Regions from separate parts of the Bradyrhizobium sp. CCBAU 11361 genome, predicted to be linked through region 1. Evidence: predicted binding sites of a transcription regulator. Region 1 holds the regulator's gene; the other holds the start of a gene.
What was found. The regulator PhoB, encoded in region 1, activates phosphate uptake and scavenging genes when phosphate is short. The targets are predictions, from matches to a motif close to TGTCATNNANCTGTCAT.
Positions count from the first base shown of each region.

Region 2: XI08_RS17495 (RNA degradosome polyphosphate kinase) is a predicted target of PhoB. The motif match lies at 5,713-5,729, and genes of this name have one in related genera.

Region 1 covers NZ_LBJZ01000200.1:208,503-224,591, reverse strand. The annotation lists gene pstC (phosphate ABC transporter permease subunit PstC) at 1-727, shown strand, start outside; gene pstA (phosphate ABC transporter permease PstA) at 732-1,577, shown strand; gene pstB (phosphate ABC transporter ATP-binding protein PstB) at 1,574-2,395, shown strand; gene phoU (phosphate signaling complex protein PhoU) at 2,407-3,123, shown strand; gene phoB (phosphate regulon transcriptional regulator PhoB) at 3,146-3,853, shown strand; gene XI08_RS44595 (GcrA family cell cycle regulator) at 4,078-4,587, opposite strand; gene XI08_RS44590 (aspartate aminotransferase family protein) at 5,043-6,251, shown strand; gene argF (ornithine carbamoyltransferase) at 6,251-7,174, shown strand; gene XI08_RS44580 (Hsp33 family molecular chaperone) at 7,427-8,434, shown strand; gene apaG (Co2+/Mg2+ efflux protein ApaG) at 8,724-9,116, opposite strand; gene XI08_RS44570 (OpgC domain-containing protein) at 9,314-10,561, shown strand; gene XI08_RS44565 (SGNH/GDSL hydrolase family protein) at 10,561-11,340, shown strand; gene XI08_RS44560 (SGNH/GDSL hydrolase family protein) at 11,353-12,342, shown strand; gene XI08_RS44555 (O-succinylhomoserine sulfhydrylase) at 12,490-13,677, opposite strand; SAM riboswitch at 13,752-13,831, opposite strand; gene XI08_RS44550 (2'-deoxycytidine 5'-triphosphate deaminase) at 13,912-15,048, shown strand; gene XI08_RS44545 (hypothetical protein) at 15,373-16,089, shown strand, end outside.
Region 2 covers NZ_LBJZ01000168.1:36,589-52,677, forward strand. The annotation lists gene XI08_RS17475 (hypothetical protein) at 1-160, opposite strand, end outside; gene ndk (nucleoside-diphosphate kinase) at 471-893, shown strand; gene XI08_RS17485 (TerC family protein) at 1,023-1,883, shown strand; gene ppx (exopolyphosphatase) at 1,932-3,434, opposite strand; gene XI08_RS17495 (RNA degradosome polyphosphate kinase) at 3,450-5,639, opposite strand; gene XI08_RS17500 (DnaA ATPase domain-containing protein) at 5,774-6,451, opposite strand; gene XI08_RS17505 (CDP-alcohol phosphatidyltransferase family protein) at 6,542-7,084, opposite strand; gene purM (phosphoribosylformylglycinamidine cyclo-ligase) at 7,239-8,312, shown strand; gene purN (phosphoribosylglycinamide formyltransferase) at 8,312-8,965, shown strand; gene XI08_RS17520 (cold-shock protein) at 9,051-9,257, opposite strand; gene XI08_RS17525 (autotransporter outer membrane beta-barrel domain-containing protein) at 9,639-10,763, shown strand; gene XI08_RS17530 (LysR family transcriptional regulator) at 10,773-11,813, opposite strand; gene XI08_RS17535 (hypothetical protein) at 11,888-12,499, shown strand; gene XI08_RS17540 (GNAT family N-acetyltransferase) at 12,486-13,106, shown strand; gene XI08_RS17545 (isochorismatase family protein) at 13,132-13,695, shown strand; gene XI08_RS17550 (hypothetical protein) at 13,730-13,900, shown strand; gene XI08_RS17555 (aspartate aminotransferase family protein) at 14,044-15,426, shown strand; gene rnd (ribonuclease D) at 15,620-16,089, opposite strand, start outside.

The DNA of each region.
Region 1 (16,089 bases):
GTACGGTACGCTCGTCACCTCCTTCATCGCGATGCTGATCGCCATTCCCGTTGGCCTCGGCATTGCGATCTTCCTCACCGAGCTCTGTCCGCAATGGCTGCGCCGCCCAATCGGGATGGCGATCGAGCTGCTCGCCGGCATTCCCTCGATCATCTACGGCATGTGGGGCTTCTTCGTGCTGGGCCCGTTCCTGGCCAACACCTTCCAGCCCTTCATGATCAAGATCTTCGACGGCGTCCCCGTCTTGGGCGCGATCTTCGCGGGGCCCCCGTCCTATCTCAGCCTGTTCAACGCCGCGCTGATCCTCGCCATCATGGTGCTGCCCTTCATCACCTCGATCTCGGTCGACGTGTTCAAGACGGTGCCGCCGGTGCTGAAGGAGGCCGCCTACGGCGTCGGCTGCACCACCTGGGAAGTCGTGCGCAGCGTGGTGATCCCCTACACCCGCGTCGGCGTCATTGGCGGCGTCATGCTGGCGCTGGGTCGCGCGCTCGGCGAGACCATGGCGGTGACGTTCATCATCGGCAACTCGTTCCGCATCTCCTCCTCGATCTTCGCCCCGGGCACCACGATCTCGGCGGCGATCGCATCCGAGTTCGCCGAGAGTGACGGCTTGCATCAGTCCGGCCTGATCCTGCTCGGCCTCCTGCTGTTCGTGCTGACCTTCTTCGTGCTCGCAGCGGCACGGCTGATGCTGATGCGGCTGGAAAAGAAGGCGGGGAACTGACGCCATGAACCCGATCTATTCACGCCGCCGCCGCAAGGACTTCGTCATCCGCGGACTCTGCATGGCCGCCGCCGCCTTCGGCGTCACCTGGCTTGCGCTGATCCTGATCACACTGCTTTACAACGGCATCGCCGGTCTGAACCTTGAGATTTTCGTGGCGGACACGCCGCCTCCGGGCTCGACTGAAGGCGGCCTGCGCAACGCCATCGTCGGTTCGATTATCATGACCGTGCTCGGCGTCGGCATCGGCGCGCCGCTCGGCCTGTTCGCCGGCACCTATCTCGCCGAGTACGGCCGCAACGACAAGCTGACCTCGGTGATCCGCTTCATCAACGACATCCTGCTCTCGGCGCCCTCGATCATCATCGGCCTGTTCATCTACGGCGCGGTGGTGGTGCCGATGCGCGGCTTCTCGGCGATCGCAGGCAGCCTCGCGCTCGCCGTCATCGTCATCCCGGTGGTGCTGCGCACGACCGAGGACATGCTGCTGCTGGTGCCGAACGCGCTGCGCGAGGCGGCGTCCGCCCTCGGCCTGCCGCGCTCGCTGGTGATCAAGCGGATCGCCTACCGCGCCGCCCGCTCCGGCCTCATCACCGGCGTGCTGCTCGCAACCGCCCGCGTCGCCGGCGAGACCGCGCCGCTGCTCTTCACCGCGCTGTCGAACCAGTTCTTCAGCCTCGGCCTGAACAAGACGATGGCGAACCTGCCTGTCACCATCAACAACTTCGTCCAGAGCCCCTACGCCTATTGGAAGCAGCTGGCCTGGAGCGGCGCGCTGCTGATCACGATTACCGTGCTTGCCCTGAACATTGGCGCGCGCATCCTTGGCGCCGAGAGGACCGCAAAATGAGTGAGCTTTCCGTATCGATGAGCGCGGCTGGTGGTTTGCCCCAGGCGCCGGTGTTGCCCGAGGCCCCGGCCAAGGTGACGGTGCGCAACCTCAACTTCTATTACGGCGAGCACCACGCGCTGAAGAACATCAACCTGACGCTCGGCGCCAACCGCGTCACGGCGTTCATCGGCCCGTCGGGCTGCGGCAAGTCGACCCTGCTGCGCATCTTCAACCGGATGTACGACCTCTACCCGGGCCAGCGCGCCACCGGCCAGCTCATGCTCGACCAGACCAACATCCTCGACGGCAAGCTCGACCTCAATCTGCTGCGCGCCCGCGTCGGCATGGTGTTCCAGAAGCCGACGCCGTTCCCGATGACGATCTACGAGAACATCGCCTTCGGCATCCGCCTCTACGAGAAGATCTCGAAGTCCGAGATGGACGACCGCGTCGAGAAGGCGCTGCGCGGCGGCGCGCTATGGAACGAGGTCAAGGACAAGCTCAACGCCTCCGGCCTGTCGCTCTCCGGCGGCCAGCAGCAGCGCCTCTGCATCGCCCGCACCGTCGCGGTGCGGCCCGAGGTGATCCTGTTCGACGAGCCCTGCTCGGCGCTCGACCCGATCTCGACCGCCAAGGTCGAGGAGCTGATCCAGGAACTGTCCGAGAACTACACGATCGCGATCGTCACCCACAACATGCAGCAGGCGGCGCGCGTCTCCGACAAGACCGCCTTCATGTATCTCGGCGAGCTGATCGAGTTCGACGACACCAGCAAGATCTTCACGTCGCCGAGCGACCGGCGCACGCAGGATTACATCACCGGCCGGTTCGGCTGAGGAGACGGGACATGGGTTCTGAACATACCGCAAAGGCCTTCGACACCGACCTCCAGGAGCTCACCCGGCTCGTCGCCGAGATGGGCGGGATTGCCGAGCGCATGATCGTCGATTCCGTCGACGCGCTGATCCGCCGTGACGTCGCGCTCGGCCAGCGCGTGGTCGCCACCGACACCGAGCTCGACGCGCTGCAGAAGCGCATCGAGGAGCGCGCCGTGCTCACCATCGCCCGCCGCCAGCCGATGGCGGTCGATCTGCGCGAGATCGTCGGCGCCATGCGCGTTGCGACCGATCTCGAGCGCATCGGCGACCTCGCCAAGAACATGGGCAAGCGCGTCGCGGCGCTGGAGACGGATTTCCATCCGCTCAAGCTGTTCCGCGGCCTCGAGCACATGACCGACCTCGTGCAGCAGCAGGTCAAGTCGGTGCTGGACGCCTATGCCGCGCACGATCTGCCGGCGGCGATGGCGGTGTGGAAGGGCGACGAGGAAGTCGACGCCATCTGCACCTCGTTGTTCCGCGAGCTCCTCACCTACATGATGGAGGATCCGCGCAACATCTCGTTCTGCATCCATCTGATGTTCTGCGCCAAGAACATCGAGCGGATCGGCGACCACGCCACCAACATCGCCGAGACCGTGTTCTACATGATCGAGGGCCAGGCGATCACCGACAAGCGGCCGAAGGGCGACATGACGACCTTCGCCACGACGGTCCCGAATACCTGAAGACGCAAGGAGCGACGACACCATGGGCGCACGCATTATGGTGGTTGAGGACGAGGAAGCTCTCACCGAGCTTCTCCGCTACAACCTCGAAGGCGACGGCTATGACGTCGAGACGGTGATGCGCGGCGACGACGCCGACACCCGCCTCAAGGAACATATCCCCGATCTGATCGTGCTCGACTGGATGCTGCCGGGACTGTCGGGCATCGAGCTGTGCCGGCGGCTACGGACCCGGCCCGAGACCAAGCAGCTGCCGATCATCATGCTCACCGCGCGCGGTGAGGAGAGCGAGCGGGTGCGGGGTCTTGCGACCGGCGCGGACGATTACATCGTCAAGCCGTTCTCGGTGCCGGAGCTGCTGGCGCGCGTGAAGGGCCTGCTGCGGCGCGCCAGCCCCGAGCGGCTCGCCACCGTGCTCGCCTATGGCGACATCGAGCTCGATCGCGACAAGCGCCGCGTGGCGCGCTCGGGCCGGCCGATCGACCTCGGCCCGACCGAATATCGCCTGCTGGAGTTCTTCCTGGAGCATCCCGGCCGCGTGTTCTCGCGCGAGCAGCTGCTCGACAGCGTCTGGGGCCGCGACATCTACATCGACGAGCGAACCGTCGACGTCCATATCGGCCGCCTGCGCAAGCTGCTCAATCTCGGCCGCGAGCAGGACCCGATCCGCACCGTCCGCGGCGCCGGCTACGCGCTGGATGATCGCTTTGCGAAGGCGGAGCAGACGTAAGCCTGTGCGGATGTTTTAGGGCTGAGTGCGACCGCAAACTCAGTGGTCGTCCCGGCGAAGGCCGGGACCCATAACCACAGGAAGTGGTTTGGCGAAGACGAGTTGTTCGGAATTGGCACCGCGGACGAGTCGATAGACCTCGCGGTATGGGTCCCGGCCTTCGCCGGGACGGCACGGAGTATTTTGAGCCGTCATCGCGCGACACTAGCAGCGCGGGCTTAAACTCACCGCGAGGGCTTGGCCGGTGCGCGCCGGCGATCCGCGGCCGGCTGATACGCCACGCGCGAGTGCTGGGCGCAGTAGGGCAGGCCCGACAGCGCCTTGCCGCCGCAGAAGAAGAAATCCGCGCTCGAGGGATCGCCGACCGGCCAGTGGCAGGTCGCCTCGTTCAGCTCCAGCAGCGACAGCCGCTGGCTCATCGGCACCACGTTGTCGTAGGTGACCGGTTCGGCCTCCACCTCGACCTCGAAGGCCTGCGCCAGCGCGGTGTTGCCGCGCGCAATGGGGCGGCTCACCCGCATCATGTGCTGCGCGGGGCGCGCCTTGCGCGGCCGCGGAGCCGCCGATGACGGGCTCTTGGCGCGGCCGGACAGGCCGAGCCTGTGCACCTTGCCGATCACGGCATTACGGGTCACATTGCCGAGCTCGGCTGCGATCTGGCTGGCCGATAATCCGGCCTCCCAGAGCTTTTTCAACTGCTCGACGCGATCGTCGGACCAGGTCAAAACCGTCATTGCACCCTTTCCCTCGCCGTGCGGCTGCCATCCTGGCGCCTCGCGGCGAATGCCTAAGCCTCGAAAAACCCGTGCCGTCAGAATCCCTTAAGGCTCGCCGGGCACACCAGATGCGCCCGAACGTTTACGCCGGTACATGAGGACTTAGAGGATCAGAACTGCTGCACGAGATGTCGTATCTGACAAGCCAAACGCTACAATATGGCGTGACTCACGCGCAAGAGTCAGCCGACTCGCTTCCACATGTTCCGTGGCCAAAATCCGGCAAATTTGGCACCGCAAGACTACGGATTCAGCGTTTCGCGAGGCTTTCGGGCGGCATTGACACCGGTTTCACCAAGCATAAGATAGTGTCACGTGCCGCCCTTAAAAGGCGGCACGTTTCGTTTTCCGGGCCGGTCAATGGTGCGTTGCGCAATGCACGCTCACACCGTCCGCAACATCAAGTGACCGTCATGACTAGCAGCGCAGCGCCGCATTTGCTTCCCGTTTTCGCCAGGTCCGACCTCGGTTTCGAGCGCGGCGAAGGCTGCTGGCTGATTGCGACCAATGGCGATCGCTATCTCGATTTTACGTCCGGCGTCGCGGTGAACGCGCTCGGCCACGCCCATCCTGCGCTGGTCAAGGCGCTGCAGGAGCAGGCGACGAAACTCTGGCACATGTCGAACCTTTTTCAGAGCCCGGATGGCGAGAAGCTCGCTACGCGCCTGTGCAATGAGAGCTTTGGGGACTTCGTGTTCTTCTGCAATTCCGGCGCCGAGGCGCTGGAAGGTGTGATCAAGCTGGTCCGCCATCACCACTTCTCCAAGGGGCATCCGGATCGCTACCGCATCATCACCTTCGAAGGCGCCTTCCACGGCCGCACGCTGGCGACGCTGGCTGCAACGGGATCCGCAAAATATCTCGAAGGTTTTGGTCCGCCGATGGATGGCTTCGATCAGGTGCCGCATGGCGACATCGAGGCCGTCAAGAAAGCGATCGGTCCGCAGACCGCCGGCATCCTGATCGAGCCGATCCAGGGCGAGGGCGGCGTACGTTCCGCAACGCCTGCGTTCCTCAAGGCATTGCGCCAACTCTGCGATGAGAAGGGCTTGCTGCTCGCCTTCGACGAGGTGCAGACCGGCATGGGCCGCACCGGCGATCTCTTCGCGCATCGCCGCACCGGCGTCACACCTGACGTGATGTCGCTGGCCAAGGCGCTCGGCGGCGGCTTCCCGATCGGCGCGATCCTGGCGACCGCGGATGCGGCGGCCGGCATGGGTCCCGGCTCGCACGGCTCGACCTTCGGCGGCAATCCGCTCGCGGTCGCGGCGGCGAACGCCGTGCTCGACGTCATGCTCAAGCCCGGCTTCTTCGACCACGTGCAGAAGATGTCGCTGCTGCTCAAGCAGAAGCTCGCTTCCGTGATCGACCGTTATCCTGATGTCGTCAGCGAAGTGCGCGGCGAAGGCCTTCTGATCGGCATCAAGGCCGTGGTGCCCTCAGGCGATCTCGGCGCGGCGCTGCGCAATGAAAAACTGCTCACGGTCGGCGCCGGCGACAATGTCGTGCGTTTCCTGCCGCCCCTGATCGTCACCGAAGCCGAGATCGAGGACAGCGTCGGGCGGCTCGAGCGCGCCTGCGCCGCGATCTCGTCCAGTCAGACCAAGCGGGCGGCAAGCTGATGAGCAAGTCGCCGAAGCACTTCCTCGATATCAACGAGCTCCCGTTGTCGGAGCTCAAGAGCATGCTCGACGCCTCCTCCGCCATGAAGGCGAAGCAGAAGGCGCATCAGCCGGTGAGGCCGCTCGAAGGCAAGACGCTGGCGATGATCTTCGAGCGCCCCTCGACCCGCACGCGGGTGTCGTTCGACGTCGCCATGCGCCAGCTCGGCGGCGAGCCCATCATGCTCACCGGCGCCGAGATGCAGCTCGGCCGCGGCGAGACCATCGCCGACACCGCGCGCGTGCTGTCGCGCTATGTCGACGCCATCATGATCCGCATCCTCAACCACGACGCGCTGCTGGAGCTTGCGGCCAACGCGACCGTGCCCGTCATCAACGGCCTGACCCGGCGCTCGCATCCCTGCCAGGTGATGGCCGACCTCCTGACCTACCAGGAGCACCGCGGCCCGATCGAGGGCCGGACGGTGGCCTGGACCGGCGACGACAACAACGTGCTGGCGTCCTGGGCGCATGCCGCCGAGCGCTTCAAGTTTCAGCTCAACGTCGCAACGCCTCCGGAGCTCGCGCCGAAGAAGGCGATGCGCGACTGGATCAAGACGTCAGGCGCGCCGATCATGCTCGGCACCGATCCGGAAGCCGCCGTGCGCGGCGCCGATTGCGTCGTCACCGACACCTGGGTGTCGATGGGCGACAAGGAGGGCGAGCACCGCCACAACGTGCTCAAGCCCTACCAGGTCAATGCCAAGCTGATGTCGCTGGCCAAGCCCGACGCGCTGTTCATGCACTGCCTGCCCGCCCATCGCGGCGAGGAGGTCACCGACGAGGTGATCGACGGCCCGCAATCGGTCGTGTTCGACGAGGCCGAAAACCGCCTGCACGCGCAGAAGGGCATTCTGGCCTGGTGCTTCGACGCGGTGAAGTAACGGCGGCGCGGCCCGGCGGCCGCCTCGCATACAACTGTCGTCCTGGCGAAAGCCAGGACCCATTACCACCGGCTTTTGTTTGGCGAAGATCGGCAATTGTCATCTCGCGCGACAACTCCTGCTTGGGGTTATGGGTCCTGGCATTCGCCAGGACGACACTGAGTTTGCCGTGCTTGCATACGTCCATTCTGCATTGCCGGATGCAGCCGCAACCCCTTCCATTTTCCACCCACCGACCCCAGATAGACGGCCATGGTTTCCCAATCCCCTGACATGAAAACCGGGCCTGAAGGCCCGGTTCGCGCACCATCAGCAGTTCCGATCGACGACGCCGTGCTGCCCTACGAGGTCGACGCGCTCGACGTGCGCGGCCGGCTGGTGCGGCTCGGTCCGGCGCTCGACGACATCCTGACCAAGCACGATTATCCCGCTGCCGTGGGCAAGCTGCTCGGCGAGGCCATCGTGCTGACGACGCTGCTCGGAACGGCGCTGAAATTCGAGGGCCGCTTCATCCTCCAGGCCCAGACCGATGGTCCGGTGTCGTTCCTGGTGGTGGATTACAAGGCGCCGGATCAACTTCGTGCCTATGCCCGCTTCGACGCCGCGCGCCTCGGTGAGATCAGGGATTCCGGCACTCTGCTCGGCCGCGGCCATCTCGCCATGACCATCGACCAGGGCCCCGACATGAGCCGCTACCAGGGGCTGGTCGCGCTCGACGGCGGCAGCCTCGAAGACGCCGCCCACGAATATTTCCTGCGTTCCGAGCAGATCCCGACGCGCGTGCGTCTTGCGGTCGGCGAGGAGTGGCGCTCGAACGACGGCGGCAAGCATCGCTGGCGCGCCGGCGGCATGCTGATGCAGTTTTTGCCGAAGGCGCCGGAGCGCGCGCGGCAGGCGGACTTGCATCCCGGCGATGCGCCCGAAGGCGCCGAAGTGCACGCTGTCGCTGAAGACGACGCCTGGGTCGAGGCACGCTCGCTGATCGAGACCGTCGAGGACGTCGAGCTGATCGATCCGGAGCTGTCCGGCGAGCGGCTGCTCTACCGCCTCTTCCACGAGCGTGGCGTGCGCGTGTTCAAGCCGCTGGTCCTGAAGGCGCAATGCTCCTGCTCGCGCGACGCGGTGGCCTCGATGCTGAAGAGCTTTTCGCCGAACGATCGCGCCGCGATGGTCAAGGACGACAAGGTCGTCGTCACCTGCGAGTTCTGCTCGTCGGTGTACGATTTCACGCCCGATGAGGCGGGCGTGGAGGACGCGTAGCAGGGCGCGGTCGTAGTTCGTAGCCCGGGTGAGCGCAGCGATACCCGGGAATCCGCTCGCAAAGATCCCGGATGTCGCTGCGCTCATCCGGGCTACAGGCCTCATTGCTTCGCTGCGCTCGCAATGACGGGATTAGGGAAGCCGCGCGCCTGGAACTCGGACATCGTAGGGTGGGTTAGCCCTGCGGATGCGCGAAGCGCATCTGCCCGGCGTAACCCACCTCTTCTGTCACCGCGGGATGAGACGTGGTGGGTTACGCCTTCGGCTAACCCACCCTACGGCACCGCCCCTAGTTCAACACCCGCTTGTTGTCCGGGCTATCGAGCGAAAACGTCGGTACGTCGATCTCGAAGCGTTCGCCGCTTTCGCTGACCATCTGGTAGCGGCCGGTCATGAAGCCGGAGGCGGTCGAGAGCGGCACGCCGGAGGTGTATTCGAAGCGCTCGCCGGGGGCCAGGGTCGGCTGCTCGCCGACCACGCCCTCGCCCTTCACCTCCTGCTGCCGGCCGGTGGCGTCGGTGATGATCCAGTGCCGCGTCTTGAGCTGCACGGTCTCCTCGCCGGAATTGGTGATGACGATGGTGTAGGACCAGAAATAGCGGGAGCGGTCGGCCGACGACTGTTCCGGAACAAAGTTCGGCTCGACGGTCACTTCGATCTGGCGGGTCACGGCGCGGTACATGGCTGCCATCATAACGAAAACCGGGCTGGGAACCAAACGCCGCAGGCGGCTTTCGCGACATCGAACCGCCAGAATTCGCGGAGAAGTACACCCCCAGGGAAAGACACCCTTATGTGATCTGGCCGCTTTGCGAGACGACGGCCGGACCGGTACAATCCTTATAACGTCGCGATTTGAGTGAGGGTTTTCAGGCCCCGATGACCATTGCTGACCAAGTGACGGGATCGACGATCGCGGGAGCCAAGCCTGTGGAAGCAAAGCCGCGTGCGGCCGCGCCGGCCATCTCGCTGCCCGCCATCGGCGAGCGCGAGCTCCGGCTCGACCTGTTCCGCGGCCTCGCGCTGTGGCTGATCTTCATCGACCATCTGCCGACGAGTCTTTTGACCTGGTTCACGATCCGCAATTACGGCTTCAGCGACGCCACCGAGATCTTCATCTTCATCTCCGGCTACACCGCCGCCTTCGTCTACGGCCGCGCGATGCTGGAGAGCGGCGTCGTCATCGCCACCGCGCGCATCCTGCGCCGGGTCTGGCAGATCTATGTTGCCCACGTCTTCCTGTTCACGATCTTCCTCGCCGAGATCTCCTACGTCGCGACCAGCTTCGAGAACCCGCTCTACACCGAAGAGATGGGCATCATGGACTTCCTCAAGCAGCCCGACGTCACCATCGTGCAGGCGCTGCTGCTGCGCTTCCGTCCGGTCAACATGGACGTGCTGCCGCTCTACATCGTGCTGATGCTGGCGCTGCCGTTGATCCTGTGGTCGATGAAGTGGAAGCCCGATGTCACGCTCGGCCTCTCGGTCGTGCTCTACGCGGTCACCTGGGAATACGACCTCTACTTCTCCGCCTATCCGAACGGCTTCTGGGCGTTCAATCCGCTGGCCTGGCAATTGCTTTTCGTCTTCGGTGCATGGTGTGCGCTCGGAGGTGCGCGGCGCATGTCGCGTATTCTGGCTTCACCGGTGACGATGTGGATCGCGATCGCCTATATCGTCGCGGCGTTCTACGTGACGCTGACCTGGTACCTGCCGCAGCTCTCGCATCTGATGCCGAAGCGGCTCGAACAGTGGATGTATCCGATCGACAAGACCGATCTCGACGTGCTGCGCTTCACGCATTTCCTGGCGCTGGCCGCGCTCACCGTGCGCTTCCTGCCGCGCGACTGGCCGGGCCTGAAATCGCCCTGGCTGCGGCCGCTGATCCTGTGCGGCCAGCATTCGCTGGAGATCTTCTGCCTCGGCGTCTTCCTGGCCTTCGCCGGTCATTTCATCCTGGCCGAGGTCTCCGGCGGCGCGGTCATGCATGCGGTGATTAGTCTCTCCGGAATCCTGATCATGTGGGGCGTCGCCTGGGTGATTTCGTGGTACAAGCGCGTAGCTGACAAGAGCGGTGCGAAAACCAAAAACGCCGTCGGCAACGCCGATATGGCGGGAGGGGGCTGATGAAGGCGAAGGTTCTCCTGAGCCTGATCCTGCTATGCGGTGGCCTCGCCGCGCCGTCGGCGCGCGCGGAGGATGCTGCGCAGCCCGCTCCGGCCGCGCCCGCGGCCTGCGAATTGCCCTCCTATCTGCTCAGCAGCGAAGCCCAGCTTCCCAAGGTCGCCGACGCCATCAAGGCCGGCAAACCGCTCGAAATCCTGGTCATCGGCAGCCGCTCGACCACGATTCCGGCCTCCGAGGACGCTTCCTATCCGGCGCGCATGCAGGCCATTTTGAAGGACAAGCTGCCGCCGTCGGAAGCGGTGCACGTCTCCGTAGAAATACAGAGCAAGAAGACGGCAGAGGAGGCGGCCGCCAGCTTCGTTAAGCTGATGGAAGCAAAAAGGCCTACTTTGGTCATCTGGCAGACCGGGACCGTGGATGCTATCCGAGCAATCGATCCCGACGATTTTCGCGGCGCGGTGACCGAAGGGGTTTCCGCATTGCAAAATGCAGGGGCTGACGTCGTGTTGATGAACTTGCAGTACAGCCCGCGTACCGAAACCATGATCTCGGTGCCGCCCTATCTCGACAACATGCGGGTGGTGGCACAGGAGCACGACATCCCGCTGTTCGATCGTTTCGCGATCATGCGGCAGTGGAACGATCAGGGTCAGTTCGACCTGTTCAGCCCGTCCCGCGGGCCTGAGCTGGCGAAACAGGTCCATGATTGCCTTGGCCGGGCGTTGGCACAGTTCGTGATTGATGCTGCCCATCTGGGGCCGGCCCAGCAGCAAAATTGAGGTCTAGCGTTAATGAGTTCTCTCCGCCCTTTTGGCCTGACGGCATGGCTGGTTGCGCCCGCGGCGGCGGCGGCGCTGTTGGTGCTGACGCCTGCTTCGCAATCGCGCGCGCAGGCGCAAGCCGCGCAGGCGACGCCCGCGCAGACCGCTAGTCCCGCCCCCGCTTCGCCCTCCCAGACCAGCGTCGCCGCGACGTCCCCCGAACAGCGCGGCATCACCGCGCGCGCCATCGACAAGGTGAAGCAGGTCGCGAAATCCGCCGGCGACGTCTTCAACCGCGTTCCTTGCCTGCCGCCGAAGGGCGGCTCGAAGACGATGGGCTCGCTGCCGCATGTCGCGAACAAGCTCGTCGCCGGCAAGCCTGTCGTGATCGTCGCGTTCGGCTCGTCGTCGACCGCCGGCTATGGCGCGAGTTCACCCGATTTCAACTATCCGAACCGTCTCGCCGCGCAGCTGCGCCGGCAATATCCGACCGCCGACATCACCGTCATCAATGCCGGCGTCGGCGGCGAGGACGCGCCCGAGATGATGAAACGCCTCCAGAGGGAGGTGATCGACGTGCATCCGGATATGGTGATCTGGCAGGTCGGCACCAACGCCGTGCTGCGCAATCTCGATCCCGGCGACACCGCCAAGATGGTCGAGGACGGCATCTCGCGCATCCAGGCCGCCGGCGGCGCCGATATCGTGCTGGTCGATCCGCAATATTCGCCGGCCGTCAACCAGCGCAAGGAGAGCGCCGGCAAGATGGTGAAGCTGCTCGGCAAGGTCGCCGAGCTCCGTCACGTCGGCATCTTCCCGCGCTTCGAGGTGATGCGCGACTGGCACGAGAACCAATCGATCCCGGTCGAGAGCTTCGTCATCGCCGACGGCCTGCACATGAACGATTGGGGCTATGCCTGCTTCGCCCAGCTCCTCGGCGACGACATCATCCGCTCCGTCGGCCAGATCAAGCTCGGGGTCAACGTGCCCGGGGATGTGCGGGCGTACCGGCCGATGTAGGCTCGGTGTCGTAGGGTGGGTTAGGCGAAGCCGTAACCCACCATGCATCAACGATTGTGGAACGAAGTTGGTGGGTTACGCCGAGCAGATGTGCTTCGCGCATCTGCAGGGCTAACCCACCCTACGAGTGCGAGTGCTTGGCTCGCCTCACGCCTTCTCCAGCGCCGCCGTCAGATCCTCGATCAGATCGTCAGCATGCTCGAGCCCCGCGGAGAAGCGGATGAAGCCCTCGCTGATGCCGAGCGCGGCGCGGTCTTCCGGCTTCAGGCGCTGATGCGTCGTGGTTGCCGGATGCGTGACGAGGCTCTTGGCGTCGCCGAGATTGTTCGAGATCTTCGCGAGCTTGAGCTCGTTGAGCACGCGGAACGCGGCCGCCTTGCCGCCCTTGACCTCGAAGCCGACCAGCGTCGAGCCGCCGCGCATCTGCTTTTTCACCAGCGCTGCCTGCGGATGATCGGCGCGGCCGGGATAGATCAGCCGCGAGATTTTGGGATGGCTCGCCAGCACCTCGGCGACGCGGGTCGCGGTGTCGGTCTGCGCGCGCACGCGCACGGCCAGCGTCTCCAGGCCCTTGAGCAGAACCCAGGCGTTGAACGGCGAGATCGACGGCCCGGTCTGGCGCATGAAATTGTGGAGGTGCTCGGCGATGAAGGCTTCCGAGGACAGGATGATGCCGCCGAGGCAGCGGCCCTGGCCGTCGATGTGCTTGGTCGCGGAATAGACCACGACGTCGGCCCCCAACGCGAGCGGGCTCTGCCAGATCGGGGTTGCGAACACGTTGTCGACGACGAGCCGCGCGCCGCCCTTGTGCGCGATCTCGGCGATCCCGGGGATGTCGAGCACATCGAGCGTCGGATTGGTCGGGCTCTCCAGGAAGAACGTCTTGGTGTTCGGTCGCAAGGCCCGCTGCCACTGGTCGAGATCGAGGCCGTCGACCAGCGTGGTCTCGATGCCGTAGCGCGGCAACAGGTCCTGGATGACGTAGAGGCACGAGCCGAACAGCGCGCGGGAGGCGACCACGTGGTCGCCGGCCTTCAGCGGCGCCAGGATCGCGGTCGTCACCGCGGCCATGCCGGTCGCGGCCGAACGCGCCGCCTCGGCGCCCTCGAGCTCGATCATGCGGCGCTCGAACATCGCGATGGTGGGGTTGGAGTAGCGCGAATAGATGAAGCCGGGATCCTCGCCCTTGAACCGCGCCTCGCACTCCTCGGCGCTGTTGTAGACGTAGCCTTGCGTCAGGAACAGCGCCTCCGACGTCTCGCCAAATTGCGAGCGCAGGGTGCCGGAATGGACCAGACGGGTTTCGGGACGGTAAGCAGCAGGCGACTTCGACATAGGTACCTCCGACATGACCGTCTCGTCGAAAACGGTCACAAAAAAACCGGCCTGGATATATCCACGGGCCGGGATCACAGAGGTCCCCGGCCTGTTTAGCGACTTATTTAACGTGGCTGCAAGCCGGCCGGCTCAAATCACCACGGGATAAGTGATGCTCATATTCCGCAATGGCCTTTCCGTCAAGGCGTCCATCGGATAGCCGTAAAAGGCTAGTATTTCCCACATGTCCGGATGCGTTTGACCCCTGACGAGGACCCCCGGTTGAGTTTCACGATTGCCGCCGACGCCAATGGTATCCTGCCCGACCGCATGATCGCGGCGATGGCGGAGGGCGGCCTCATCCTGCCCGCCTACGACTTCGTCGAAAGCCAGATCCAGCCGGCGAGCCTCGATTTGCGTCTCGGCGACATCGCCTATCGCGTCCGCGCCAGCTTCCTGCCCGGTCCCGGCGCCACGGTGGCCGAGCGCATCGACGAGTTGAAGCTGCACGAGTTCAGCCTTGCCGACGGCGCGGTGCTGGAAACCAACTGCGTCTACATCGTGCCGCTGCTGGAAAGCCTCGCGCTGCCGCCGGAGATCGTCGCGGCCGCGAACCCGAAGAGCTCGACGGGCCGGCTCGACGTCTTCACCCGCGTGATCGCCGACGGCACCCGCCGCTTCGACATGATCGGCGCCGGATATCACGGTCCGCTCTATGCCGAGATCAGCCCGAAGACGTTTCCGGTGCTGGTGCGCGAGGGCTCGCGCCTGTCGCAGGTGCGCTTCAGAACCGGCGACGCCATCCTCAATGCCGATGAGCTCGATGCGCTGCATGCGTCCGAGCGCCTCGTCGACATCGACGATGCCGATCTGTCCGGCGGCGTCGCCGTCTCCGTCGATCTCTCCGGCGAGAAGGCCAGCGGCTTCGTCGGCTATCGCGCCAAGCGCCACACCGGCGTCGTCGATGTCGATCGCCGCTCCGGCTATTCCGTCGAGGACTTCTGGGAGCCGATCTCGGCCCGTCCCGACGGCAGCCTGATCCTCGATCCCGGCGAGTTCTACATCCTCGCCTCGAAAGAGGCCGTGCAGGTGCCGCCCGACTTTGCCGCTGAGATGGTGCCGTTCGATCCGCTGGTCGGCGAATTCCGCGTGCACTATGCCGGCTTTTTCGATCCCGGCTTCGGCTATGCCGGCGCCGGCGGGCTGGGATCGCGCGCCGTGCTGGAGGTGCGCTCGCGCGAAGTGCCGTTCATCCTCGAGCACGGCCAGATCGTCGGCCGCCTCGTCTACGAGAAGATGCTGGCTCGCCCCGACGCGATGTACGGCCAGCGCATCGGCTCGAACTACCAGGCGCAGGGATTGAAGCTGAGCAAGCATTTTCGGGTGTAGCGATATTCCGTAGCCCGGATGAGCGAAGCGACATCCGGGAACAGTGCTCCCGCATATCGCTTCGCTCATGCGGGCTACGATCCGAGCAAATTTGCACCTGCTGTCATTCCCCGCCAACGGGTCTCGCCTTCGGCGAGCCCGATGACAGGCTCCGGCGGGGAATCCAGTACGCCGCGGCCCATCGATTCAATCACAACCGCCTCTGGAATACTGGATCGCCCGGTCTTCGCCGGGCGATGACAGCGATGACAGCGAATGTGTGGCGTGTTGCGCCGCCCCAGCCGCGATGACACACTCCCGCAAAACAACAAGCCGGGAGCGAACATGACCGCCGCAGCCGACTCCGCGCAGGACGCCCAATGGAAACGCTGGCGCGCGGTCGCCGATCTCTATCACGCCTATTTCACCGGCCTCATCCTGACCGTGGTCACGCGGCGCGGTACGGCGGATGCAGCGGAGTTCGTCTTCCGCGTGTTCCGTCGCCAGCAGCAGGAGCGTTTCCTGCCGGGGCTTGAGAAGCTCGGCCTCAGCCATCTGCCGCCGGCGGTCGCGGCTGCTCAATATCACTATCTCTCCAACTGGATCGGCGGCGTACATGTCGAATACATGTATGAGAGCGACGTTAAGGCCTGGATCCGCTATCCGCCGCCGCGCTGGATCTGGAAGGGCACCGCGATCTGCGGCGTGCCGGGCGAGGTCTCTCGCGCGATGCTGCGCGGCTGGCACGCCAACAATGGTGTTGCGCTCGGGGATCTGCGCCTCGGCTTCGTCTGCACCAAGCAGAGCGTCGACGGCCAGGACGGGCTCGAAGGCTATTACCATCAATACGACCATCCGCTCGAGCTCGACCAGCGACTGGTGTTCGCGCGGCACCTCGAGGCGCCGCTGTTCAATGCTGCGACCGCGCCGGCGCTGCCGGTCGCGGGCTGGCCGAAGCCGCGGCTGGAAAAAGCCTATCGCAACTATGCGATGGAATATGTCCGCACCGCCGCGCCCGTGATGGTGCAGCTGTTCGGCCCGGAAGACGCCGGCTATCTGCTG
Region 2 (16,089 bases), on a different contig from region 1:
GGGCATAGTAGCGCGGGCCACCCCAGCCATAGCCGTGATGCCAGCCGCCGCCGTGCCAGCCCCAGCCGCCGCCATGCCAGTGAGCAGAGGCCGAGGTCGGTGCCAGCGCGGCACCCAGCGCGACCGCAGCGACAGCGGCAAGCGAAAGTTTCCTCAACATGGTGATCTCCTCAAAACTGCCGGCGCGGGGTATCGCGTCGATGGAAAGGCCGCCGAAACTGTCTGCCTGACGATCAGGCTTTGGTTTCGATAGACCCAACCTTACGCCGGCGAAGCTGAACCAAAGCCTGAATGGGGGCTTCAGATTGGGTTCATCTGGATGAAATCTCGGTAATCCACGTCTGGATCCGCCGGGGCGGCCTGCGGCGAAGCGCCCGGGAGGCGGTTTGGGCGGTCGCTTGCCGTCCGGCAAAGGCGCCGATATAAGCCCCGCAACTCCGAACCACTGCTTTCTTCTCAAGGACAAGATCATGGCCATCGAACGTACTTTCTCGATCATCAAGCCCGACGCGACCGCGCGCAATCTGACCGGTGCGGTTAACGCCGTGATCGAAAAGGCGGGCCTGCGCATCGTCGCGCAGAAGCGCATCCGCATGACCAAGGAACAGGCCGAAACCTTCTATGCCGTCCACAAGGCGCGCCCGTTCTTCGGCGAGCTCGTCGAGTTCATGACCTCGGGCCCGGTGGTCGTCCAGGTGCTCGAAGGCGAGAACGCCGTCGCCAAGTACCGCGACGCGATGGGCGCGACCGATCCGTCCAAGGCGGCCGAAGGAACCATCCGCAAGCTCTACGCAAAGTCGATCGGCGAGAACTCCGCACACGGTTCGGATGCGCCGGAGACCGCCGCGATCGAGATCGCGCAGTTCTTCTCGGGCAACGAGATCGTCGGCTGATCATTCAGCCGATTGAAGCGCGATGACAGTCATCGCGCTTCAATTTATTGTTTGGGCGTGATCTTTTCGGAAAACCGCTTCACTGTTCCGAATCATGCTTTTTGAGACGACGGGGCGAAAGGACGCATTGTGAACTGGCTCTGGCAGGTCTTCGATCCCGCTACGATCGGGGCATTCTTCACCCAGTTTCGCAACGAGATGGCCGAACCGACCTTCTGGATCGCGGTCGGCAAGATCATCTGGATCAACATCCTGCTCTCCGGCGACAACGCGCTGGTGATCGCGCTCGCCTGCCGCGGCCTGAAGCCGCGGCACCGGCTGTGGGGCATGATCATGGGCGCCGGCGCCGCGGTGCTGCTGCGGATCATCTTCACCGGCATCGTCGCGAGCCTGATGGAGCTGCCGTATCTCAAGCTCGTCGGCGGTCTCGCGCTGATCGTGATCGCAGCCAAGCTCCTGGTGCCGGAGAACGAGGACGAGGACGGCGTCGAGTCCGCCTCGCATCTGTGGCAGGCGGTGCAGATCGTCGTCGTCGCCGACATCGTCATGAGTCTGGACAACGTCATTGCGGTCGCCGCCGCTGCCAATGGCAGCGTGCCCTTGCTGGTGCTGGGTCTTGCCATCAGCGTGCCGCTGATCGTCGCCGGTGCCGCGCTGATCATGGCGCTGCTGGCAAAGCTGCCGGTCCTGGTCTGGGCTGGCGCCGCGCTGCTCGGCTGGATCGCGGGCGAGGTGATCGCGACCGATCCCGGCGTCGCACCGAAGCTCCACTCGCTGTTCGATGGCCCGCTCGGCGCCTCACTGGACAACATGCTCGGCGCACTGCGGATCCCGGCCCAATTCGGCCATGGCGGCGGAGGCGGCGAATATCTCTGCGCGGCGCTCGGCGTCGTCGTCGTGCTGGTCGTCGGCACCATCTGGCGCCGGCGCAGCCTGAGCCAGGCCGCGCTGGAATCCTCCGAGCGCCACGCCAAGGTTTCGGCAGAGTAAGCCTTTCCGAGGGACGTCTAGTTCACCTCTGCCGCAGGCAGAGGTGAACTACCGCCGCACGATCGAGCCGGCCCGGTTGACCAGGCGGGCGAGCTGGCGGAAGCGGCTGCCGACGCGGTCGGCGACGATGTCGCCGAGACGGTGCTCGAACACCAGCATCAATTTGCGGCCCTGGCTGCGGAAATGGGTGGCGGGCAGCACGCCTGGCCGTGCCGCCGAGATCAGATGCGCGACGCGGAATGCCGCGCCGAGCAGGCGGGCGCGGTCGAGCTGGGCCGGCGTCAGCAACTCCTGCGTGTTGGCCGGCGGCTGGTTTTCCTCGCTGAGGCCCGCATACCGATAGAACACGGATAGGCCGACAAAGGCGCGCTCGGTGTGGGTGATCGCGCCGAAATTGCCGTTGACGACGAGGCTGAGCGTCTGCTCGCCGCGGTGATCGGGATGCACGCGCCAGCCGATGTCGGAGAGCAGGCACGCGGTGTGGCGCAAGCGGCGGTCTTCGTCCGTCTCGCGCAGCTTCACCACGCGCGCCAGGCGATCGGTCCAGGCGATCAGCTCGCGGGCGTGCTTGGCCGAGCGCGACAGCAGCTGATTGAGCTCTTCGGCCGCGCAGATCAGCCCGTCCTTGTTGCGCTCGGTCTCCGGCAGCTTCTCGTGCAGCAGGCCCTCGCGCACACCGAAGGTCGAGAACACGATGGTCTTGGGCTTCGCCACCCGGATGATGTGTTCGAGCACCAGCGCCGCATAGGTGAGGAGCGGGCGCCGCGCATCGGCGACGATCTCGATGTCGGCGAGCATGTCGGCGGCCGCGAGACGGCGGAGGCGACGCGAAAAGTCGAGAGCCTCGGCCGCGGAGATGGAATAGCCGTGCATCACCTGGAGCGGATAGCCGCTCTGGATGATGTGGATGCGCGCGAGCGCGCGCCAGGTGCCGCCGACGGCGTAGAATGTGCGGCCGCTACCCGCCTTGAGCTGCGGCACCTCGTCGAGCTCCTCGCGCACGATACGGTCGGCGCGCTTGAGCGATTTGTGCGCGAGGTCCTGGAGCGCGAGCCCGCCGAGCGGCAGGGTCACGCCGCTGCGCACGCTGTTCCTGCGCACGTCGATCAGTTCGAGCGAGCCGCCGCCGAGGTCGCCGACGATGCCGTCGGGGTGGTGGATGCCGGAGATCACGCCGAGCGCCGACAGCCGCGCCTCGCGCGGGCCCGACAGGATCTCGATCTTGACGGCGCAGATGCGCTCGGCCTTGGCGATGAAGTCGGGGCCGTTGGAGGCGTCGCGGCAGGCGGCGGTCGCGATCGCGAACACGCGTCCGACCTGCATCACGCGACACAGCGCGCGGAACCGCTTCAGCGAGGTCAACGCCTTGTCGACGGCGTCGGGCGCGAGCAGGCCCGTGCTCTGCACCTCGCGCCCAAGGCCGCACAGCGTCTTCTCGTTGAAGATCGGAATGAGGCTCCGCGTCAGTCCCTCGTAGACGACGAGACGGACCGAGTTGGAACCGATGTCGATGACCGCGACGCTCGAGCCGCGCTTACGCGGCCGCTTCACGTCCACGATCCCGGATCAGGATTGATGACGTTCATTACGGCGCGTGAGACGGCGCGGCGAGGATTCCTTGAGCGACTTTCCACGGCCAGATAGACTCGGATTTGTCATGAAGTAGTTGTGGACGTTGAAAGGCTCCTCGCCCTTCGCGGTCTTCATACGCGTCGAGGACCCGTCCGGCAACAATTGCCAGCTCTGCTCATTGTCCTTCAGATTCGCGACCATGATCTGCTCGAGAACCTGCTGATGCACCGTAGGATTTTGCAGCGGACACAGCACCTCGACGCGGCGGTCGAGGTTGCGCGGCATCATGTCGGCCGAGGAGATATACACAGCCGCTTTCGCGCTCGGCAGCCCCTGGCCCATGCCGAAGCAGTAGATTCGGCCGTGTTCCAGGAAGCGCCCGATGATCGACTTGACGCGGATGTTCTCCGACAGGCCGGGAATGCCGGGCCTGAGGCAACAGATGCCGCGCACCACGAGCTCGACCTGGACGCCGGCCTGCGAGGCCTCGTAGAGCGCGTCGATGATGTCGGGGTCGACCAGCGCGTTCATCTTCATCCAGACCGCGCCGGGGCGGCCATGCCGCGCATGCGCGGTCTCGCCCTGGATGTGCTCGATGATGCGCTTGCGCAAGGTCAGCGGCGACACCGCCATCTTTTCCAGATCGCTCGGCGCGGCATAGCCTGTGATGAAGTTGAAGACGCGCGCGGCGTCGCGGCCGATGGTCGGCTCCGAGGTGAAGTAGGAAAGGTCGGTGTAGATGCGCGCGGTGACCGGGTGATAATTGCCGGTGCCGGTGTGGACGTAGGTCGTGAGGCTGCCACCCTCGCGGCGCACCACCATCGAGAGTTTTGCGTGCGTCTTCAGTTCGAGGAAGCCGTAGACGACCTGCACGCCGGCGCGTTCGAGGTCGCGCGCCCAGCGGATGTTGGCCTCCTCGTCGAAGCGCGCCTTCAGCTCGATCAGCGCGGTGACGGACTTGCCGGCCTCGGCGGCTTCGGCGAGCGCGCGCACGATCGGCGAGTTGTTGGAGGTGCGGTAGAGCGTCTGCTTGATCGCGACGACATCGGGGTCGCGCGTTGCCTGCTGGAGGAACTGCACCACCACGTCGAAGGATTCGTAGGGGTGATGGACGACGAGGTCCTTCTGCCGGATCGCGGCAAAGATGTCGCCGCCATGCTCGCGCACGCGCTCGGGATGGCGTGGCACGTAAGGGGTGAATTCGAGGTCGGGCCGGTCGAGGCGGGTGAGCTGCGAGAGCTCGTTCATGGCGAGCACGCCGTCGACCAGGAATACTTCGTCGTCGGCGGCGGAGAGGGCATGCTGCACGAAGTTGCGGAGCTGCTCCGGCATCTTGGCGTCGATCTCGAGCCGGATCACCGATCCGCGGCGGCGGCGCTTCAGCGCGGTCTCGAACAGGCGGACGAGGTCCTCGGCCTCTTCCTCGATTTCGAGCTCGGAGTCGCGGAGGATGCGGAAGGAGCCCTGGCCATGCAGATTGTAGCCGGGGAACAGGCGGTTGATGAACAGGGCGGTGGCCTGTTCCAGCGAGATCAGCCGTACCGTGCCCTCCGCCGGAAGGCGAATGAAGCGGTCGATCTTGCCGGGCATTCGGATCAGCGCGTTCATCTGCTTGCCGTCGGCGGCGCGCGTAAGCTGGAGCGCGATGGTGAAGCCGAGGCTCGGAATGAACGGGAAGGGGTGGGCCGGGTCGATCGCGAGCGGCGTCAGCAGCGGGAACACGTTGTTGAGGAAGTAGTCCTCGATCCAGGTCCGCTCCGCCTTGGTGACCTCCTTGCCGTCCACCAGCACGATGCCGACATCGGCCAGCGTGGCGCGCAGGTCGCGCCAGATCGCCTGCTGGTCTGAGGCAAGCTGGGAGACGGTGCGGTTGATCAGCGCGAGCTGCTCGGACGGCGTCAGGCCATCGGGGCTGCGCTCGGAAATGCCCTCGCGCACCTGGGCCTTGATGCCGGCGACGCGCACCATGAAGAATTCGTCGAGGTTATTGGCGGAAATCGACAGGAATCGCACCCGCTCCAGCACGGGATGGCTGGGATTGACCGATTCCTCCAGGACACGGCGGTTGAAATGCAGCCAGGAGAGCTCGCGGTTGATGAATCGCTCGGGGCTCGAGGCGATCGCCGGCAGGCTCTCGGCTTCCGCGTCTTTTTCTTTTGTTTCAATAGCTTGAGCGGAGTCCATGAGAAGTCGGTCCATCCAGTTTGCCCCAATTTGCGACCTACGCGCAAAACCGGCGGGAGCATGTGTTAGGGCGATGACGTTTCGATGACATTGATGTTCCGCAGTTCCGCGCCGTCAAGCGGCGTTGGGCGGGGTCAGGCGTCCCGGAGCAGCTCGGCGGCCAGCGCCCGGGTCACGGGGCGGCCGAGCCGCAGGGCCTCGCTGTCGAGCAGTTCGACGGCCCGCCGGGCGGCGGCCGAGGATCGCTCCAGGCGCGTGGCGAGGTAGCTCACCACGCTCTCGTCCACGGAGAGCTGGCGGTCGGCGCAGAATTTGACGATCAGGCCACGGAAGAGCTGGTCGTCGGGGGGCAGCAGCGTGACCACCGGAACGGCGCGCAGCCGCGAGCGCAGGTCGTGGAGCTCGATGTCCAGCGAAGCCGGCACCTCGCGCCCGGTGAACAGGATATAAGCGCCGTCCTCGCGGGCGAGGTTCATCAGGTGGAAGAGGGCGCGCTCGTCAAAGTCCTTGGCCTTGAGATCCTCGACCACCAGCGCGCCGGTGGCGAGCGCACCGGGAACGCCTGCGGCGGTCAACGCATTGGCCGTGGTCGAGCGGGCGCCGGCCTCCGCGGCCCAGATCGCGGCGAGATGGCTCTTGCCGCTGCCTTCGGGGCCGGCCAGCCACATGATCCGGTTCGGCCATTCCGGCCAGCCGTCGATCAGGGCAAGGCCGGCAGCGTTGGCGGGGCCTTCGAGGAAATTGTCCCGGCTGAGGCTCTCCGCGTGCGGAAGCGAGAACGCCAATTGTCGGGGGTGAACGCGGCCTGCCACGCTTGCTTTGCTCCATGCCGGACGGCCGGCCTCGGTTGAAAGATTCGACCTATCGGGCGTGAGTTGGCCCTTTGCGGGGCCGGTTCACGCTCATTTGGCCTCGATCGTGCTCATGTGCCGCACCCACTCGACGAGATAGAGCGACACGGAGGAGAGCGTGAAGATCGTGACGAGACCCATCAGGATAATATCATAGGGCGCCGGCTTGAAACCGAAGGCAAGCGCGGCCAGCACCAGCGCCGCGAATGCCACCTGGGCGACCGTGTTGAGCTTCGACACTTTCGACGGCTTCATCTCGACGGGCCGGTCGAACAGCCAGGACACGATCACGGCGGCGACGATCATGATGTCGCGGGATACCACCAGGATCACGATCCAGCGCGGAATCGCGCCCCAGATGCCGAGCGACATATAGATCGAGACGAGCAGCGCCTTGTCCGCGAGCGGATCGAGCAAGGCGCCGAGCTCGCTTGTCATGTTGAAGCGCTTGGCGAGGAAGCCGTCCACGGCATCGCTGATCCCGGCAATCAGGAAGACGGCGAAAGCCACCTCCATTTGGCTCGACACGATGGCCCAGACAATGATCGGGACCAGCATGATGCGGCCCAGGGTAATGATGTTCGGAATACTCACGCGGCGCTTCCCGGCACCCGGCCTGACCTCGAATCCGGCCTCTTTGAAGGCTGAACCCGTTGATATCTACATAGTATGGCGCCGAGCGCCATGCGAGCCATTGCGCGTCCCCGGAATTCGACGTAACCAGCCGCAAACCCACTGGAAATCGGGCATGACCGACCGCAAAAACGGCCTCACTTACGCCGATTCAGGCGTCGATATCGACGCGGGCAACCGCCTGGTCGATCTGATCAAGCCGATGGTGCGCGCCACCGCGCGGCCCGGCGCCGACGCCGAGATCGGCGGCTTTGGCGGCCTGTTCGACCTCAAGGCGGCCGGTTTTAGGGATCCCGTCCTGGTCGCCGCCACCGACGGCGTCGGAACCAAGGTCAAGATCGCGATCGAGACCGGCCTGCATGGCGGGATCGGCATCGACCTCGTCGCCATGAGCGTCAACGACCTCGTGGTGCAGGGCGCCGAGCCGCTGTTTTTTCTCGACTATTTCGCCTGCGGCAAGCTCGACCCGGAGGCGACGGCCGCGATCGTCGCCGGCGTCGCCGAAGGCTGCCGGGAATCCGGCTGCGCCCTGATCGGCGGCGAAACCGCCGAGATGCCCGGCCTCTACAAGGACGGCGACTATGACCTCGGCGGCTTTGCCGTCGGCGCCGCTGAGCGCGGTACACTGTTGCCGCGCAAGGACATCGCCGCCGGAGACGCCGTGATCGGTCTCGCCTCGTCGGGCGTGCATTCCAACGGTTTCTCGCTGGTGCGCAAGATCGTCGAGCAGTCCGGCCTCGGCTTCGGGGCACCGGCGCCGTTCGCGCCCGTCATGACGCTCGGCGGCGCGCTGCTGACGCCGACGCGGCTCTACGTCAAATCCTGCCTGCGCGCGATCCGCGAGACCGGCGCAGTGAAGGGCCTCGCCCACATCACCGGCGGCGGCTTCACCGACAACATTCCGCGCGTGCTGCCGAAGAATCTTGGCGTCGGCATCGATCTGGAACGCCTGCCGGTGCTGCCGGTGTTCAAATGGCTGGCCGCGCAGGCCGGCATCGCCGAGCTCGAAATGCTGCGTACCTTCAACTGCGGCATCGGCATGATAGCGATCGTCGAGCCGGACAAGGTCGACAAGGTGATCGAGGTCTTCGCCGACGCCGGCGAGACCGTGGCGCAGCTCGGCACCGTGATCCCGGCCGAGGGCGAGCACCGTGTCGTCTATAACGGCCACCTCGACCTGGCGCTGTGATGAAGCGCCGCGTCGCCATCCTGATCTCCGGCCGCGGCTCCAACATGTCGGCCCTGATCAGGGCTGCCGCCGCGCCGGATTTTCCGGCGGAGATTTCGCTCGTGATCTCGAACAAGGCCGACGCGCTCGGGCTCGAACGGGCCAGAGCGGGCGGCGTAAAGACCTTGGTGATCGAGAGCAAGCCGTTCGGCAAGGACCGCGCCGGCTTCGAGGCGGTGCTGCAGGCCGCGCTCGATCAGCACGGCATCGAGCTGATCTGTCTCGGCGGCTTCATGCGCCTGTTTACGGCCGAATTCACCAAGTCCTGGTACGGGCGGATGCTCAACATCCATCCCTCGCTGCTGCCGTCGTTTCCCGGCCTCGACCCGCACGGCCAGGCGCTGCGCGCCGGCGTGAAACTGTCTGGCGCGACGGTGCACTTCGTCATCCCCGAGACTGATGCCGGCCCGATCGTGATGCAGGGCGCGGTTCCCGTCAGCGACCATGATACTGCGGACACGCTGTCGGAGCGCATCCTCGAAGTCGAGCACCGCATCTATCCGGAAGCGCTGCGGCTGCTGGCGATCGGCAAGGTCCAGATCGAGGGCGATGTCTGCAAGACGGCGGGAAGTGGGCCGTCGGAGAATTTCCTGGTTTCGCCCGTGGTGCGCTGAGGCGCCGCGCGTTTCGTCGTCACAAACAAAATCCCCCGGCGGAGCCGGGGGCAACGTCGTGATGTCTCGCGTGTGAGACGAGAGATCAGGAGACCTTGAGGTTCTCCGCGGATGATTTTCCGCGGTTCTCCACGAGGTCGTATTCAACCACCTGGTTCTCATTGAGGGTGGAGAGTCCGGCGCGCTCGACGGCGGAGATGTGGACGAACACGTCCTTGTCGCTGCCGTTCGGCTTGATGAACCCATAGCCCTTGGTCGGGTTGAACCATTTGACGGTGCCCTTTTGCGGCATCGCTAGTCTCCTCCGCTAGATAAAAAAAAGACGCGGCCGCTTTTCGCGTGCCACGCCACAAACGGGCTTCCGGAAGTCTGTTCGAGTCTTGAATCTCAATGTCGCGAAACGCACAGTCGAGCGGCCAATTCCGATTGTGTCCGATATTGCAACACGAAAATCGCGCATTAGCAAGTCGCGCGCAAATTTCAAGACCCCAATCGGAAGTGTCCGTCTGCAATTTCCGACCTGTGGCCGCGGAACCACAATCAGGGGCAATCGCCTCGGCCATGGGGGGCCAAACGGTTGACCCTCCGTGGCAGTTCAGCACAAATCGCCGCACGCGTGCGCCGCTCGTGTTGCATTTTTGCGCGCCGCCATTTTGCTTCGGGATTTGTGGTCATGAGCTGCCCATCGCAGCCCTCCGGGACACGGCAGACGACCGGTTTGGACTGCGTCCGCCGGGTTGCGATTGCGATGGTTGTTGCGTTCGTCGCGATGATGTCGGCGGCCACGCCAGGCTTTGCACAGAGCCCGACGCCCACGCCGACACCCACGCCAATACCATCACCGACTCCCATTCCGGTACCGAGTGCGACCACGCTCGATCTCGGATCGAACTTCCTGGAGCGGCTCGGCAACCGGGCCTCGGGCGGCATCGACCGATCGCTGCGTACCAATTCCGGCGGTGGCGGCGCGTCCGAGAGCACGGAGGATCCGCGTTACCGCACCTGGTTCGAGGGGTATGGCATCTCGGTCCGGACCGATGCGCAGGGCGATTTCGTCGGCGACAAGCGCAAGACCGTTGGCGGCGTCGCCGGCTTCGGTGCGCGGCTTGCGCCGGGCGTCAACATCGGCTTCTCCGTCGACCAGAGCCACACCGATATCGACGTGCCGCTCGCGCTCCAGTCGGCAACGCTCGATTTGACCCAGGTCGGCTTCAACGGCTCCATCGACAAGGGTCCGTGGACCTGGGCGTTCGCAGTGGTGCACGGTTTCGGCAAGGTCCGTTCCAGCCGGGACACCGGCTTTGGCCTTGCCACCGCCGGCTATCATGCCGCGGTCGACGGCGCACTGACGGAGATCAGCTACTACTGGACCAAGGATCAGATGCGCGTCGTGCCCAAGGGCGCGCTCGAATATGTCCGCGCCACCAGTGCGGCGTACCAGGAGGCCGGTGGCCTCGATCCGCTCAACGTCGGCTCGACGGCGCTCTCGCGCGCGCGTGTCATGATCGGGGCCGAGGTCGGGCGCTACTTCATCTTCGGCCAAAAGATTCTGGATCTCTCGGCCTACGGCAAGTTCGTCGACAATTTCTACCAGAACCTCGGCTCGGTCCAGGTCAGCCTGGGGACCGCGAGCATCGTCGTGCCCGGCATCGGCGAGAGCCGCTACGGCATGGATGCCGGCGCCTCCGCCTCGCTCAGCCTGACCAACACCGCGCGGCTCTACATCAATTACGACGGCAAGTTCCGCAACGAGCTCACCTCGCACCAGGGCACGGTCGGCTTCGAGTATCGGTGGTGAGCGCCGCGCTTACGTCGGCGTCGCTGCGATGTAACCGGTGAGCCCAAAGCCTTCGCGCGCGGCCGTCATCATCGGCACCAGCGCGTTCGGATGGATGAACTCGTCGCGGAAGCAGGGATAAGTCCTGGGATCGAAGATCTTCTTCAGCCAGTCGATCACGATCTTGTGGCGCTCGGAGTCGCGAAACTCCTTGTGATAGGTGAGCCAGAGGTCGGCGTGGTGGCTCACGCCGAGATCGACGGCAATGAACGGTGCGCCGAGCGCGATCGACACCGTCGGCAGGAAGCCGATGCCGGCGCCGCGCTCGACCGCGTAGAGTACGCCGACCGAGGAGTTGGTCTTGATGCCGACGATGCCCTCGAGCGATTTGAGCCCGAGCACGCGGGCGTAGGCCCCGTCGTCGACCTGCGGCGCACTCTGCTTGATGATGCGGTGGTTCTTCAATTCGGCGAGCGTCGTCGGCAGGCCGTAGAGGCTTTCGTACTCCTTGGAGACGAAGGGGTAGATGTGGAGACGGCCGAGCTTTGCGACGATCAGATCGGGGTTGGTCGGCGGCTCGAGCTGGATCGCGATATCGGACTCGAGCCGCGCGACGTCGGCCTGCTCCATCGCGCAGCGCAGATCGACGGTGATCTTGCGATAGGTTTTCTGGAAATCGATCAGCCGCGGCAGGATCCAGAAATTGCCGGGGCCTTCCGTCACTGCGACGCGCACGGTGCCCGACGTATCGTTCGACGAGCGCGATGCGCGCCGGAAGACGTTGAAGGCGTGACGCTCCATATGCGCGACGTCGGCAATCATCGCGGTGCCTTCGTCGCTGAGCGTGAGCCCGCTCTGGTCGCGCAGGAACAGCTTGCAGCCGATGCTCTCTTCGAGTCGATCGATCCGGCGCATCAGCGTCGTTGAGGTGAGGCCGAGTTCTTCGGCGGCGTTGCGAAAACTTTTATATTTTGCGCACGCTAGAAATAGTTTCAAATCGTCCCAGGATGCGTCCAGGGCTTCTTCACGGTGCTGCAACATCGCAGCACCCCGGTGCAATAACTGCTGCATACTCCTGATCCCCTACCGCTAAGCTCGACATAGCGGGGCACGAAAGCCGCAAACGATAGAAGGGCGATCAGGGTATGGAAAGGGGCTCCTTTGCCGCAAGGCATGATTTCGACGCGCTGCCGCTCAGTTCGGACGTCGATGTCCGTTGTGCGCAATTTTCTGAAATTGCCGCGCTTTCCGAGATGGCGCGCCGGCTGGTGCCCGGCGTGCAGATCGGGACGGCAGAGCTTGCAAAATACTTCACTTTGGATCCTCAAAGCATCCTGACTTTCAGCCGGAACGGCAAGCTGGTCGGTGGCATGGCCTTCCTGTTTCTGAGCGACCGCGGGCACGATGCGTTGTTGCTCGACGAGATATGTCTCACCGCGCCGGAGACGCACTATCTTGCCTCCGCGAAGGAGGAGGTTGCTGCCATCTACATCTGGGCGATTGCGGCGACGGGCCGCGGCATCGCTGGTCTCGGCAAGGCCGCGGCCCACCTGCGACAGCTAAGATTTCGCGGCGCGGATTGCTATGCGCAGCCGTCAACCGTGGCCGGACGCGACATCATGAGGGCGACCGGCTTCGAGCCGGTCCCGAGCTTCCAACCCGACCTGTGGTGCTACGAGCGTCCATGGCACCGGCACCCAATGCGCATGCCGGGCGCGATCATCCAAGCAAGGAGTGTTTCAGATGCACGGTACTAGGATTCCTCTCGCGAAGCCCGACTCCCGCGCCGTCACCATCCGCCTTGCGCGCGATCCCAACGATCTCATGCTTGTCACCGCGATCCGCTCGGCGGTCTATCTCGCCGAACAGGATTGCCCGTTCGAAGAGGAGTTCGACGGCAACGACATGGTGGCCGCGCATTTCATCGGCTTTGTCGGCAACGAGCCTGCGGGCTGTCTGCGGGTGCGTTTCTTCGGCGATTTCGCCAAGGTGGAGCGGCTCGCTGTGCGGCATCAATATCGGCGCTCGCGCGTCTCGTTCAAGCTGGTGCAGGCGAGCGTCGACTATGTGAAGCGCAAGGGGTTTCGCAAGATCTACGGCCAGGCGCAGGACCGGCTGGTCGATTTCTGGGCCCATTTCGGCGCCAAGCCGCTCGGCCACAATCGCAAGATCACCTTCTCGGATTTTTCCTACACGGAAATGCTGCTGGAGATCGAGCCGGGGCCGGACGCCATCACGCTGGACAGCGATCCTTACGTGATCATCCGTCCCGAGGGCGATTGGGACCGGCCGGGCGTGCTCGATGCCTCCGCCGGGCGGGCGGTGACCTCGCCGCTGCGGGACCTCGCGCTCGCCGATCGCTGAAACTGGTGCAGCTCTGCGCAAGACAATGCTGGCTTCCATCAACGATAATCCGCCCATCCTGGTCTGCGCGGATCTCCAGGTCGAATATCTGACCCCCGGGCGTCGCCATGTCATCCTCGACGGCGAGGCCGCCACCGCGCGCTGCCTGGAACTCCTGACGCTGTGGCGCGACAATCTCTGGCCGGTGATGCATCTGAAGCGCATCGCCCAGGCGGCCTGGTTCAATCCGGCATCCAGGCTGACGGATTGGATCGCCGAGACCAAGCCGCGGCCCGGCGAGATGACGTTCGAGCACCCGCTGCCCTCGGCCTACAGCTCGGCGCGGTTTGTGGATTACATGTCCAATATCCGCAATGTGCGCTGCGTCCTGATCGGCTTCTCCCTGGACGAGACCATCCTCGCCACCGCCGTCGACGGGTTTCACCGCAGCCATCATTATCAGGTGGTGGCGGACGCCGTGGCCTGCCGCCAGCCGGGCGCGGGCGATGCCGCGGCCTACAAGCATGCGGTAGTGAATGTCGTCGCCAACTTTGCTACAATCCAACCCAGCGCCGAACTGATCAGAAGCAGCGGCGCCGTCGCGGTGTAGGCGGCCGCGATCGACGGATGGATGGGGTGGGACATTGTCACGGGGAGACGAGCTCAAGGAGCTGGCAAGCGACCTGTCGCGGGCTGTCGAGACGGCGCGCCGCGTCGGCTTGCCCACGACGGTCTATCTGCTCTCGATGGCGCTGGTGGAGGTGCGGGAAGCCGCTGCTGCCGCCGACGAGGGTGATGACGACAGCGCAGCCTGAGAGCTGTTCCGTGTGCGGCTTTGTGCAACGCTGCTGAGCGCTTGCTGCCGACGAATTGGCGTTGCAAGTTCTGCATTCTCGCAATAGCCAAGTGATGACGCTGGCCGCGCCGGCGATGTGGCGACCTTGAGGATCTTTCGCAAATGTCCATGCTGCCGAATTCGCAAGAGGCCCGGGATGTGGCCTACCAGCTCCATCCCTACACCAACGCGCGCACCCATCAGCAGGCCGGTCCCCTGGTGATCGAGCGCGGCGAGGGCCCTTACGTCTTTGACGCATCGGGCAAACGCTATTTCGAGGCGATGGCGGGCCTGTGGAGCGTCGGGCTCGGCTTCAACGAGAAGCGCCTGGTCGAGGCCGCGCACAAGCAGATGCAGGCGCTGCCGTTCTACCACACGTTCTCCGCCAAATCGCACGGGCCCTCGATCGACCTCGCCGAGAAGCTGGTGGCGCTCGCGCCGGTGCCGATGAGCAAGGTGTTCTTCACCAATTCCGGCTCGGAGGCGAACGACACCGTCCTGAAGCTGATCGCCTATCGCTCCAATGCGCTCGGCCAGCCGCAGCGCAAGAAGGTGATCAGCCGCCTGCGCGCCTATCACGGCGTCACCATCGCATCGGCCAGCCTCACGGGCCTGCCGAACAATCACCGCTCGTTCGACCTGCCGCTGCCGAACATCCTGCACACGGGCTCGCCGCACTTCTACAAGGACGGCGCCCCCGGCGAGAGCGAGGAGGCGTTTGCCACGCGCCGGGCCGAGGAGCTAGACGCGCTGATCCAGAAGGAGGGGCCGGATACGATCGCAGCCTTCTTCGGCGAGCCGGTGATGGGGGCGGGCGGCGTCATCGTGCCGCCGGCGACCTATTGGGACAAGATCCAGGCGGTCTTGAAGAAGTACGACATCCTGCTGGTCGCCGACGAGGTGATCTGCGGCTTCGGCCGCACCGGCAAGATGTTCGGCTGCGAGACATATGGCATCAAGCCGGACGCGATCGTTGTCTCCAAGCAGATCACGTCGAGCTATTTCCCGCTGTCGGCGATCATTCTGAACGACCGCATGTTCGAGCCGATCGCGGACGAGAGCAACAAGATCGGCGTGCTCGGCCACGGTTTCACCGCGGGCGGTCATCCCGTCGGCTCGGCCATTGCGCTGGAAAACCTGAAGATCATCGAGGAGCGCGGCCTGGTTGCGCATGCCGCCGAACTCGGCGCCTACATGCAGGGCAAGCTGCGTGAGCTTGCCAGCCACCCGCTGGTCGGCGAGGTCCGCGGCGTCGGCATGATCGCAGCGCTCGAGCTCGTGATCGACAAGCAGCGCAAGACGGCAGCAGCGACACCCGGCGCCGTCGGCGGCATTGCCAGCCGCATGCTCCAGGAGCGCGGTGTGATCTCCCGCAACATGCTCGATGCCATCGCCATCTGCCCGCCGCTGATCGTCACGAAGAGCCAGATCGACGAGCTGGTGGCGGCGATATCGGGCGTGCTGAACGACATGAAGGCGGAAGTGGCGAAGCTGACGCCGGCGTAGAGCAAGTCGCGTCAGCTTTGGACGAAGCGACATGCCACAAATTCGGTGTCGTCCCGGCGAAGGCCGGGACCCATACCGCGTGAGCTGTCGAGTGAGCGTGGGTAGGGTACCGAACGACGAGTCTTCGCCAAATCCCTCCCTGGGGTTATGGGTCCCGGCCTTCGCCGGGACGACACTGGGAGGGACCACGCGCCTAAGCCCGCTGGACCCCGATCACGCGGCCTTTCTCGATCGCCAGCGCCAGCTCGCCGCGCTTGAGCTTCAGTGCGGCATCGCCGAACAGCTCGCGGCGCCAGCCGCGTAGCGCCGGCACGTCGGCCTCGTCACTGGCTGCGATCTCCTCGAGATCGTCGACGGTCGCGATCACCTTGCTGGCGACCGCATGGCGTTCCGCAGTCATCCGCAGCAGGACCTTCAAGAGCTCGACGATGGCTGCACCGTTCGAATTGTTGCGGGGCTTCTCCAGCTTCGGCAGCGTGGAGTGATCCCGCGCCAAGCCGCGCTCGACCGCAGCGACGATGTCCGCGCCCCATTTGGATTTCTCAAAACCCTTCGGCACGGAGCGCAGATGGGCGAGCTTCTCCAGCGTATTCGGCGCATGCGTTGCGATATCGCTGATGGCTTCATCGCGCAGCACGCGGCCGCGCGGCACGTCGCGGCTCT